Regions from separate parts of the Mesorhizobium sp. WSM4310 genome, predicted to be linked through region 1. Evidence: predicted binding sites of a transcription regulator. Region 1 holds the regulator's gene; each other region holds the start of a gene.
What was found. The regulator LexA, encoded in region 1, represses DNA repair genes until DNA is damaged. The targets are predictions, from matches to a motif close to TGTTCNNNNTGTGTTCNG.
Positions count from the first base shown of each region.

Region 2: the regulator LexA is predicted to act here: its motif matches at 2,292-2,309, upstream of FJV80_RS14500 (DNA recombination protein RmuC).
Region 3: the regulator LexA is predicted to act here: its motif matches at 1,873-1,890, upstream of recA (recombinase RecA).

Region 1 covers NZ_VFTA01000004.1:255,151-259,327, reverse strand. Annotated here, with positions in the region: gene FJV80_RS07660 (ComEC/Rec2 family competence protein) at 1-2,031, shown strand, start outside; gene lexA (transcriptional repressor LexA) at 2,025-2,762, opposite strand; gene FJV80_RS07650 (GntR family transcriptional regulator) at 3,137-3,910, opposite strand; gene FJV80_RS07645 (ABC transporter substrate-binding protein) at 4,063-4,177, shown strand, end outside.
Region 2 covers NZ_VFTA01000011.1:99,387-103,563, forward strand. Annotated here, with positions in the region: gene truA (tRNA pseudouridine(38-40) synthase TruA) at 1-221, opposite strand, end outside; gene FJV80_RS14485 (N-acetyltransferase) at 245-751, opposite strand; gene fmt (methionyl-tRNA formyltransferase) at 748-1,695, opposite strand; gene def (peptide deformylase) at 1,708-2,238, opposite strand; gene FJV80_RS14500 (DNA recombination protein RmuC) at 2,342-3,613, shown strand; gene FJV80_RS14505 (class I SAM-dependent methyltransferase) at 3,730-4,177, opposite strand, start outside.
Region 3 covers NZ_VFTA01000005.1:145,054-149,230, forward strand. Annotated here, with positions in the region: gene alaS (alanine--tRNA ligase) at 1-458, opposite strand, end outside; gene recA (recombinase RecA) at 718-1,815, opposite strand; gene FJV80_RS08410 (carbohydrate kinase family protein) at 2,096-3,040, shown strand; gene FJV80_RS08415 (pseudouridine-5'-phosphate glycosidase) at 3,113-4,030, shown strand.

The sequences.
Region 1 (4,177 bases):
CTGGGCTTCATGGCGGCATTGTTGTGCGCGCTTGGCCTGCTTGTCGCCAAGGTCGAGACATGGCGGGCGGGCACCCAGATGCTGGGTTCGGAAATCTCGACGCAAGTGACCGGCCGCGTCGTTTCGCTCGACCGGATGGAGACCGGCCGCATCCGGCTGACCATCGACGTGACGTCGACCGCACGGCCGAAACTGCGTTATGCGCCGGAAAGGGTCAGGCTTTCGGCGCGAGATATCCCGGCGGAAATGACCGCCGGCTCCATGGTCACCGGCTACGCTAAACTGTTGCCGCCGACCGGCCCGGTGCGGCCGGACAGCTACGATTTCTCCTTCGACAGCTATTTCGCCGGTATTGGCGGCAGCGGCTTCTTTCTCGGCAATCCAAAGCTTGTCTCAGCCACGGACGACGAGGTGCCGCTCACGGCCCGCCTTTTCTCGGGGATAGAAAATGCTCGTGAAGCCATTGCCGACCACATCAGGGCCAGGGTTGGCGGTGCCGAGGGTGAGATCGCGGCGGCGCTGATCGTCGGTGTGCGGGCCGGCATTCCCGATGAAATCAACGAGGCGATGCGGCGCACCGGCATCTATCACATCATCTCCATTTCCGGGCTGCATATGGCGCTGGTCGCCGGCACCATCATGGGGCTGCTGCGCGGTGCCTTCGCGCTGTTTCCGGACTTTTCCGCGCGTCGGCCGGTGAAGAAATATGCGGCCGCCGCCGCCCTGTTCTCGATCGCCGCCTATCTCGTCATTTCCGGTGTCGTCGTTGCCGCCGAACGCAGCTTCATCATGCTGGCGGTGATGCTTGTTGCCGTCCTGTTCGATCGCGCGGCACTGACCATGCGCAACCTCGCCATCTCGGCGATCGCCGTCATTGTGGTGTCGCCGCATGAGGTTGTCGGCCCAAGCTTCCAGATGTCGTTCGCCGCGACCGCCGCGCTGGTCGGCGCCTATGCCGGCTGGGCGGATCACCATGCGGGAAAAGCAAGACCGCCACCGCCAAAGCGAACTTTGCCGGGTTTTCTCACGCGAAAATTCCTGCTGGCGACGGGCGGGCTGGCGATGACCTCCATCATCGCCGGCTGCGCCACGGCGCTGTTTGCCATCTGGCATTTCCAGCGTGTGTCGCCGCTCAGCCTGTTCGCCAATCTGGCCGTCATGCCGATCGTGTCACTGATAGTCATGCCTTTCGCTGTTCTCAGTTCTCTTGCGATGCCCTTTGGTGCCGACGGCCCCTTCCTTTACGTGATGGGCAAGGGCCTGACCGCAATGATCGCCATATCGGCGTGGATATCGGAACGCTCCCCGGTCGATGCGGTCGGGCTGATTTCGCAGCGATCCGTGCTGCTGGTGACCATCGCCCTGGTCATCGCGACGATGGCGACGACCTGGCTGCGGCTCGCGGCAGTGCCATTCGCGCTTGCCGGCCTGCTGACAGTATCGGATACGCGCACCCCGGATGTGCTGATTTCCGAAGATGCGCGGTTGGTGGCGCTGCCGATCGGCGGTGGAGAACTCGCGGTCAGCCGGGCTCGCCCGAACGAGTTCACCGTCGACAATTGGAAACGCGCGCTGGTGTCCGAAACCATCGTCGTGCCGGAGATGTTCGACAGGGCGGACGGGCAATTCGACATTGCCGATGCCGTCAATCTGCCGCCGGGAGCACCGTTCTACTGCACGGATGGCGTCTGTCTTGCACGGCACCCGTCGGGTGCGATCATCGCGCATGTCGAAGACCGCAAGGATACCTGGAAAGCTTGCGGTTTCGCCGACCTGATCGTCGTCAATGACGCGACGGGCTATGATGCCTGCCACAATCCGCTGGTTCTTGTCGTCACCAAACGGCAACTTGCCCGCAAAGGCAGTGCCGCCGTGTTCTTCGACCGCCAATCGGCAACTGGCCCGCCAACCGTCAGCTTCGCGGTGGACGGGCCGTATCGGCCTTGGCACGAGCAGCGAAAATTTTCGCGTGAGGCGAGGGGGCTGGCGCCCTATCAAAAACCCGAAAAGACGGCCGCTCCTGCTCAGTAACGCCGGATCAGCCCGACAAGCTTGCCCTGCACCTTGACCCTGTCTGGCCCGAAAATGCGCGTCTCGTAGGCCGGGTTGGCGGCTTCAAGGGCGATCGAGGCGCCCTTGCGGCGGAACCGTTTCAGGGTTGCTTCCTCCTCGTCGACCAGCGCCACGACGATCTCGCCCGGGCTCGCCGTGTCGGCATTGCGGATGATGACCGTGTCGCCGTCGAAGATGCCGGCGTCGATCATCGAGTCGCCCTTGACCTCCAGCGCATAGTGCTCGCCACCCATGATCATGTCCGGCGGCACCGAGATCGAATGCGTCTGGTGCTGGATGGCATCGATCGGCACACCGGCGGCGATGCGGCCCATCACTGGGATCGACACGGCGGAAACCGCTTCGTCATCATTGCCGGCCGCAGGCAAACGCGACTGCGCCGGCTTGATCTGGCGGCCAAGACCGCCCTGGCCGAGGCTGCCCTGGATGACGCTTGGCGAGAATTTCTTTGCCGCGTTAAGGCCGGGCGCGATCGAATCCGGCAGCCGCAGCACTTCCAGTGCCCGCGCCCGGTTGGGCAGCCGGCGGATGAAGCCGCGTTCCTCCAGTGCCGTGATCAGGCGATGGATGCCCGACTTGGAGGCGAGATCGAGCGCTTCCTTCATTTCGTCGAAGGACGGCGGAATGCCGCTTTCCTTGAGCCGTTCATGAATGAACATCAGCAGTTCATGTTGCTTGCGTGTCAGCATGGCGGCCCCCCAAGGCGTTGAACGACGGATTGAATCAGAATCGAAAAACAAACCCAGAACAAACACTATCTGTTCCAGTTGTGTTCCGCAACTGTTTAAAGTTTAATGAATTTGTTAACGCGTCTGAAATTTTTTGACCGGGGCAGAGGGTCGCGATCAATGATTTCCCTGCCGGTACGCGCATTGAAATCGTTTCGGTTAATGGCCTGTGGCCTAGCCCTGAACGCGGTTTGGCATCAGGTGTTTGGGAGGCGTCTGCGGGGCGGATTTGAGCGGCGTATCGACCCATTCCGGCAGAACGAAACGAAACCAAAACGCCAACGATCGTGAGTTCAGGCCGGCACGGCCACGTGGATCCGGACGCCGCGGAAGCATCATCCGGAAACCGCTTTCAGGCTGCCGGCGCGCGCGGTGTAAGTGTTGGCGCCGTTGTCTTCGCTGTGGACATAGACATGCAGCGTGTAGCCGATATGCGCCGTCATCAGCGCCTTTGCCCGCTCTACATCCCGATCGAGCGCCGCTTCCATGATCGCGGTGTGATGCTCGATGGCGATCGCCTCGCGCAGCGCGTCCATTGCCTCGCCGTAGCCGTCCTTCAGGCCGGCCGCCGCCCGCAAAGTCGGCGCCAGGCCGAGAAACCGATGATGCCGACGCAGCTGATCGGCGATCGTCGAGCGGAAGCGCAACAGCCAGTTTGACGTCGCCGCGCTCAGCAGCGCCGCATGGAAGGCCTCGTGGCTCTCGTCCCATTTGTCGACGGCCGCATCGGAAGGGTCATCGACCGCGGTTTTGCAGCGGGAGAGCCGGTAATGAGCGGTGACGACCGCATCCTCCCATTCCCTGCCGCCGTTCGCGATCGATTCCAGGAACAGCGGCATTTCGACAACCATCCTTGCGCGCGCCAGGTCCTCGAGCTCAGCGCGCGACACGGGAGCGACGGCAAAGCCGCGATTGCTGATGGCAGTGACCAGGCGTTCGGCTTCAAGTCGGGACAACGCTTCACGCAGCGGCGTCCAGCCGACGCCGTATGTGCCGCGCAGCGCGCTCAGCTTGAGCGGCGCCCCCGGCATGAGGCGGGTGGTCAGGATATCGCGCCGCAGCAGCTGATAGGCCGCTTCGGTCTTCGTGGAATTGTTCTGATCCTGCATCGCGGTCGGTCCATCATCAGCCTGTGAAAATTATATATGAAGGGGAAGTATGGCAAGAATTATATATAATGTTGACACGCGGCGAGGGACTGACCATGATCGCCGCAGTTGCCGTCCTTGAGAGCGGCGCTGATCAAATCTGGGAGGAAATGATGTTGAAGTCGAAATCCGCTTGGCTGTCGGGATTGGCCCTGGCAGGCGCGTTGATGGTCAGCGTCGGCAGCGCCGCGGCCGATCAGATACGCATCGGCATCGCCAATTTCGGCG
Region 2 (4,177 bases), on a different contig from region 1:
TTGTCGCCAGGCCAAGGCTTGGCGAGGTCGGCATGCGCCACCTGGGCGCTCGCATGCACGCCGGCATCGGTGCGGCCGGCGGCGCGCAGCCGCACCGCCTCACCGCAGAATTTCTCGATCGCCAGCTCGATCGCCTGCTGCACCGAAGGCTGGTCGGCCTGGTGCTGCCAGCCGGCAAACAGGCTGCCGTCATATTCGATGTCGAGGCGAAAACGCGGCATGCCGGCAGCTTATACGCTTTCGCCTACGCGGCGAGAGCCGTGAAGGCGGAAGCGTAGACCAGCCTGCCGGCCTCAGGAGCGTCGCCCCAGACCAGCGCCTGCAGCGCCTCGCCTTGATATTCGCTCTCGAACTTCTCGGCCCGCGCATGGCTGTAGCCGAACCGGCCGTAATAGGCCGGGTCGCCAAGCACCACGGCCAGAGTCTCGCCGGCATCCCTGAGGCGGATATGCGCCTCGCGGATCAGCGCGCCGCCAATGCCGCTGCCGTGAAACGAAGGCTCCACCGCCAGCGGCGCCAGCGCCACGGCCGCGAAGCTCTTGCCGCCATTCTGGACGAACAGCCGTGAAAACAGGATATGGCCGACCACCTGGCCGTCTTCTTCCGCCACCAGTTCGACGACGGCGTCGCCGCCGGTCACCAGCGCGTCGACCAGCCCGGCCTCCGCCTGCTGGCCGAAGGCGTGTTCCTCGACGAGGCGAATTGCCTCGCGATCCCGCGGCGTTGCCGCGCGTATCGACATCATGCTCATGAGAACTTCATTCCTTTTACGATCTTGGCTCCGCGCAGGAATTCCGACGCGGCGGCGGGCTTTCCGCCCGCGCGTTGAACTTCGACCAGCCTGATCGCGCCTGCCCCGCAGGCGACCGTCAGCCGGTCATCGAGAATTCCTCCCGACTCGCCCAAACCTTCCGAAAGCGACAGGCCTTCGGACAGCGTCGAGCGAAGCAGTTTCAGCCGTTCCATGCGGCCGCCAATGTCTATTTCGGACCAGGCGCCGGGAAAGGGTGACAGGCCGCGAAGATGGTTGTGGACCTCGGCCGCAGGCCGCGTCCAGTCCACCCGCGTCTCGGATTTATCGATTTTTCTGGCGTAAGTCACCCCTTCCGCCGCTTGCGCGGTAAATGTCAGGGTGTTCCCCTCCAGCCGCGCCAGCGCTTCCACCATCAGGGCAGCACCGACGCGCATCAACCGATCATGCAGATCGCCGGCTGTCATATCGGGTTCGATGGTGCATTTTTCAAGCAATCCCACCGGTCCGGTGTCCAGCCCCTCTTCCATGCGCATTACCATCATGCCGCTTTCCAGGTCACCAGCCATGATGGCGCGCTGGATGGGGGCGGCACCGCGCCAGCGCGGCAAAAGCGATGCATGGCCGTTGATGCAGCCAAGCCGGGGCGCGTCAAGAATCGCCTTCGGCAGCAGCAAACCATAGGCGACGACCACGGCGATATCGGTCCGCAGGGCGCTGAAAGCCGCCTGCTCGGCGTCGCCCTTGAGGGATATCGGCGTGCGCACCTCGATGCCCAGCCGTTCGGCCTCGCGCTGCACCGGCGACGGCGTCAGCTCCAGCCCGCGCCGGCCGCCGGCGCGCGGCGGCTGCGTGTAGACGGCGGAAATCTCATGTCCGGCCTCGGCGATCGCGCGCAGCGTCGGCACCGAAAACTCCGGCGTGCCCATGAAGATGACGCGCAGGGGCATGTTCCCCTATCCCACCAGCTTGCCCGGCGCCTTGTCCTTGGCGAGCTTCTTGAATTTCTTCACCACCATGTCGCGCTTCAGCTTGGAGATATGGTCGATGAACAGCACGCCGTTGAGATGGTCGATCTCGTGCTGCAGGCAGGTCGCCATCAGCCCCTCGGCCTCCATCTCCTGCAGTTTGCCGTCGCGGTCGAGATATTTCACGCGAACGGAAGCCGGGCGTTCCACCTCGGCGTAATAGTCGGGAATCGACAGGCAGCCTTCCTCGTAGACCGAGCGCTGATCGGCGCTTTCCAGGATCTCCGGGTTGATGAAGACATGCGGCGCCGGCGTTTCGTCTTCCTTGGCGAGATCGATCACCAGCATGCGCAGCGGCTCGCCGATCTGGATTGCCGCCAGCCCGATGCCGGGCGCGTCATACATGGTCGCCAGCATGTCGTCGGCCAGTTTGCGCAAAGGCGCATCGACGCGCTCCACCGGCTTGGAAACCTGGCGCAGGATGGGATCGGGAAGGATGATGAGCGGCTTGATCGGCATGGCGTCCCACGTAAGACGTCCAGCGAAAAGCGTCAACCGGTGGACCTGAGTATCGTTCACGTTTTGATCTGTGCCAGCCCACCGAATCGGCTATGCTGTCCACATGAATGATCTGAGCACCATCCTTTCGCAGCCCGTCGCACGGCTTGGCGCCTCGACAATCACGCTGGGCCACGCCCTGGCCTTCGGCGCCTTGTTCTTTCTCGGCCTGTTCGTGGCGCTGGTCGTCGCGCTGTGGCGCTCGGCCAAGGCGCGCGCGGTCGCTGCCGCGGAAGCCGCCGATCATGCCCGCGACGCCGAGGCGCGGATGGCCGGCATCTTGCAAAGCCAGGCCGAGATGCAGGGCCGCATGGGCGCCATCGCCGAAGTGTTCGGCGCGCGCCAGGCGGAGCTGACCCAGTCGATCGGCCAGCGCCTCGACGCCATGACCGGCCGCCTCGGCCAGACCATGACCGAGCAGACCAAATCGACGCATGAGAGCCTGGCCAAGCTGCAGGAGCGGCTGGCCATCATCGATGTCGCGCAAGGCAACATCCAGTCGCTCGCCGGCCAGGTCGTGCAGCTGCAGGCGATCCTTTCCAACAAGCAGACGCGCGGTGCCTTCGGCCAGTCGCGCATGGAGGCGATCGTCGCCGACGGCCTGCCGCATGGCGCCTATGAATTCCAGGCGACGCTGTCGAACGGCAGCCGGCCCGACTGCCTGGTGAAGATGCCGAACGGCGCGCCCTCGCTGGCCATCGATGCCAAGTTCCCGCTGGAAGCCTGGAATGCCATCCGCGCGGCCGACGGCGCCGACCTGCAGAAGGTCGCGTCCCAGGCCTTCCGCCGCGACATCGAGATCCATGTCCGCGATATCTCGGAAAAATACCTGATCCAGGGCGAGACGCAGGACACCGCCTTCATGTTCGTGCCGTCGGAATCGGTGTTCGCCGAGATCCACGAGAATTTCGAGGCGATCGTCCACAAGGCGCACCGCGCCCGCGTCGTCATCGTCTCGCCGTCGCTGCTGATGCTGTCGATCCAGGTCATCCAGGCGATCCTCAAGGATGCCCGCATGCGCGAACAGGCGCATCTGATCCAGGGCGAGGTCATCCGGCTGATGGAGGATGTCGCGCGCGTCGACGAGCGCGTGCGCAAGCTGCAGGTGCATTTCGGCCAGTCGGCCAAGGACATCGACGATATCCTGGTCTCGACATCGAAAGTGACCAAGCGCGGCCAGAAGATCGAGGCGCTGGAGTTCGGCGCGCAGGCCGATGGCGATGCCGGCCCGGAGACGCCGTCACGGGCGCCCGCGGCGAAACTCGAGCCCGGTCCGCGCGCTGCCGATTCAAAGACCGGGCAGCTCAGGCTGCGGGTCGTCGAAGGCGACGACTAGAGCAATTCCAGGAAAAGTGTGAAACGGTTTTCCGTCCGGAATTGCGTTAAAACAAAGAGTTAGAGCGGGTTGCCGTTTCCGTGAAACGGTGAACTGCTCTAGCCGGCAATTCCGGCCTAGGCCATGGCCACGATGACGTGCGCCTGGATTTTGGCGGCAACCGCGCCGCTGCCATGTCTGGCCGCAATCGCGGATGCGGCGTAATCCGTTGCGGCGTCCAGTTTCCCGGGATCCCTGGCCTCGATTTCGGTGCGAAGCACCGTTCCCTGGCAATAGGCCACGGCCGGCAGGCGCGGCGAGGGGGCGCGGCTTTGTTCAGCCCTCGTTTCGATCGCCACACCGGAAAAGCCGGCCTCTTCCAGCTCGCCGCGGATCAGCGCCGTATCGTGGTAGCCATGCGGCGTGCGGGCGAGAAAGCGCGGCGGATCGTTCGCAAACATCCTGGCCAGTGCATTGGTCACATCATCGGCGAAGACATTCTCCTCGATGCGATCCCAAACGTTGAACAGGAAATGCCCGCCGGGTTTCAGCACCCGCCTGGCCTCGCGGTAGGCGGATGGGCGG
Region 3 (4,177 bases), on a different contig from region 1:
CGGATGATGCGATCGTCCGAGAAACCGGCGATCTTCTTCCAGAAGCCGGCCGCCTCGTCGTCCGTGTGGTAGACGGTGACCAGCAGCTTGTCCTTCTTCAACCCGAACTCCTTGGTGATCAGGTTCCAGGCAAGCTCGATGGCGCGCTCCTTGAAGTAATCGCCGAAGGAGAAATTGCCGAGCATCTCGAAGAAAGTCAGGTGGCGCGCGGTGTAGCCGACATTGTCGAGGTCGTTGTGCTTGCCGCCTGCGCGAACGCTCTTCTGGGCGGTGGTGGCGCGCGAATAGGACCGCTTCTCCAGACCGGTGAAGACGTTCTTGAACTGCACCATGCCGGCATTGGTGAACATCAATGTCGGATCGTTGCGCGGCACGAGCGGGCTCGAGGCCACGACCTCGTGGCCCTCCTTGCGGAAATAGTCGAGAAATGTCGACCGGATCTCGTTCACGCCACTCATGACTGCTGCCTTTTCGCGAAAACCGCCGGCGCGGCCGGCGGAAACTGGTGTCTGCTTTCCAGAAATAGACTTGGCCTTTTAGCGGCCACGCTCCAGCCTGTCCAGAAACACGGAACTGGGCCAATCCTGGGAGTCTATTGGTCCCAAAAACGAAAACCGCCGGCGCGAAGGCCGGCGGTTTTGGACGCGATACTAAAGAACTCGGTTACTTAAGCATCGGATCATAGGTCGACTTTATGGCCGAACTCTGTCCGTTGCCCTACATCGCGCCGGCTTCGTCCTCAAAACCGTCGTCGCCGCCTTCAGAGCCACCATTTTCGAGGAACTTTTCGGCGATAAGCCCGGCATTCTGCCTGAGCGCCAGTTCGATCTCGCGTGCGGTATCGGGATTGTCGCGCAGGAACAGTTTTGCATTTTCGCGGCCCTGGCCGAGACGTTGCGAATTGTACGAGAACCAGGCGCCGGACTTCTCGACCACGCCGGCCTTGACGCCGAGATCAACCAGCTCGCCGGTCTTGGACACGCCCTCGCCATACATGATGTCGAACTCGACCACCTTGAAGGGCGGCGCCAGCTTGTTCTTGACCACCTTGACGCGGGTCTGGTTGCCGACGACCTCGTCGCGATCCTTGACCGAGCCGATGCGGCGGATGTCGAGGCGCACCGACGCATAGAATTTCAGCGCGTTGCCGCCGGTCGTGGTTTCGGGCGAACCGAACATGACGCCGATCTTCATGCGGATCTGGTTGATGAAGATGACCATGGTGTTGGAGCGCGAGATCGAGGCGGTCAGCTTGCGCAGCGCCTGGCTCATCAGGCGGGCCTGCAGGCCGGGCAGCGAATCGCCCATCTCGCCCTCGATTTCGGCGCGCGGCGTCAGTGCCGCGACCGAATCGACCACCAGCACGTCGATGGCGCCGGAGCGCACCAGCGTGTCGCAGATCTCCAGCGCCTGCTCGCCTGTGTCGGGCTGCGAGATCAGCAGGTTCTCAAGATCGACGCCGAGCTTGCGGGCATAGACCGGGTCGAGCGCGTGTTCGGCGTCGACGAAGGCGCAGATGCCACCCTTCTTCTGGGCTTCGGCCACCGTGTGCAGCGCCAGCGTCGTCTTGCCCGAGCTTTCCGGCCCGTAGATCTCGATGATGCGGCCGCGCGGCAGGCCACCGACGCCGAGCGCGATGTCGAGACCGAGCGATCCGGTCGGCACCGTTTCAATCTCGACGACCTGCTCGTTCGCGCCGAGCCGCATGATCGAGCCCTTGCCGAAAGCCCGCTCGATTTGCGACAGCGCCGCATCCAGAGCCTTTGATTTGTCCACTGCCTTATCCTCTACAAGCCGCAAAGAATTCTGAGCCATGATACATCACCCCTTGGTCGTCAATGAAGGCCGGACAATCCGTAATCCCTGCCATTTTGTACCTTTTTTGTTCTCGTTTGGCAAGAGGGATCAAATATCTGAAAAGCCAGTCATATCCGGATTTGTTCTTTTTCCGTACCAAGAGATCGAACAGGAATGCACCCCGCATTGGGCCAGACTGCTCGGTTGTATCGATCCGCCGAATCGCCATCTTGCTGGCGAAGGCTATGACGCAGTCTAGCGCTTGTGCAGTTGCAATAACAAAGGGCATATCGCCGGCATGGTGAAATCCATAGAGATATTGGCCGTGGGCGGCGCCCATATCGACCGGCGCGGCCAGGTGTCGGGCACGTATGTGCCGGCGGCGTCCAATCCCGGCACGATGCGCGAGGACGTCGGCGGCGGCGTGTTCAACGCGCTGCGCAGCACGGTGCGGCGCGGCGTATCGGGCTCGCTGATGTCGATGCGCGGCGGCGATGCAGCGGCGGACACCATTTCGCGAGCCATCGCCGAGGCAGGCATCGCCGACCTGTCGGCGGTCTTCCTCGACCGCACGACGCCGAGCTACACCGCGCTGATCGATCGCGAGGGCGAGTTGATCGTCGGCTTTGCCGACATGGTGCTCTACGATCTGGCGTTTCCCAAGCAGATGAGACGGTCCAAGGTCCGCGAAGCGATCGCTGCCGCCGATGCCATCCTGTGCGACGCCAATCTGCCGTCGGCGGCACTGGAGCGGCTGGTTTCGCTTGCGGCCGGCAAGCCGGTGTATGCCATTGCCATCTCGCCGGCCAAGGTGGTGCGGCTGATACCGGTGCTCAGCGCGCTGGCGCTGGTCTTCATGAACCGGCGCGAAGCCGTCGCGCTGGCCGGCGTCAACGCAAACGCCGCCGAAGGAGATGTCGTCGACGGGTTGCGATGCAGCGGCCTTGCCAGCGGCGTCGTGACGGCAGGCAGCGCGCCGGTGCTGGGTTTCGATGAAGCAGGCGCCTTTACGATCCAACCGCCTGCCCCGAGAAAAGTCGCTGACGTCACCGGCGCCGGCGACGCGCTGGCGGGTGCGACGGTGGCAGCCCTGCTGCGCGGCCTGCCGCTGCGCCAAGCCTTGCGCGAAGGCGTCGCGGCGGCGACGCTGGCCATCGAAAACGTCGACGCCATCCCCGATTTTACCGCGGCGAGCTTCGCCGAAGCTCTGGCTCTTGTGCCGGACGCGCAGGAAGTGGCATGAGACCGGCAAATTCATAGTGCCGCTGTGTTGCCGGGCGCCCCCCATGCGCCGCACCGCGAGTTGGAGATCCAGATGAGACCCGAAACCGCCCGCCCCTTCATCGACATCCACGCACCAGTGGCGCAAGCCCTGGCCGCCGGGCGCCCGGTTGTGGCGCTGGAAAGCACCATCATCACCCATGGCATGCCCTACCCCGACAATGGCGCCATGGCAGCCAATGTCGAGAAGATCATCAGCGACGGCGGCGCCGTACCGGCGACGATCGCGGTGGTTGGCGGCCGCATCAAGATCGGCCTGTCTGACGGCGAGCGCGAATCGCTGGCCATGACCGGTGACGCCATGAAGCTGTCGCGCGCCGACCTCGGCTTCGCCGTCGCGCAAGGACGCACCGGCGGCACGACCGTCGCAGCCACCATGATCGCGGCTGAAATGGTTGGGATAAAGGTGTTCGCCACCGGCGGCATTGGCGGCGTGCACAAGGGCGCGGAGAAGAGTTTTGACATCTCCGCCGATCTCGACGAATTGGCACGCACGCCGGTGATCGTCGTCTCGGCCGGCGCCAAGGCCATCCTCGACATCGAAAAGACGCTGGAAGTGCTGGAGACGCGCGGCGTGCCTGTCGTCGGCCATGGCTGCGAGACGATGCCCGCCTTCTGGTCGCGGCAGTCGCCATTCCGCGCCCCGCTGACCTTGCACGGACCGGAAGAGATCGCGCATTTCTACCAGACCAGGGTTGCGCTGGGGCTCGGCGGCGGCATGCTGGTCGCCAATCCGGTGCCGGAAAACCAGGAAATCCCGGCCGAGGAGATGGCCGGCTACATCGAAGCCGCGCAAAAGGCCGCCGAGGCGCTCAACGTGACCGGCAAGGCGGTGACGCCGTTCCTGCTGGGAAAAATCCTGGAGTTGACCGGCGGCCGCAGCCTCAAGACCAACATCGCGCTGGTCGAAAACAATGCGCGGCTGGCGGCCGAGATCGCCAAGGCCCTGTAGGTTCAAGCGGCAAATGCCCCCTCACCCGGATTGCCAAGACCGAATTGCAAAAGAGCAATTCGGGGCAATCCGACCTCTCCCCGAGGGGATAGGAGCTTGCAGCGCCGGCGCTTTCCTCTTCTCCCCAGCGGGAGAACGTGGCCGCGC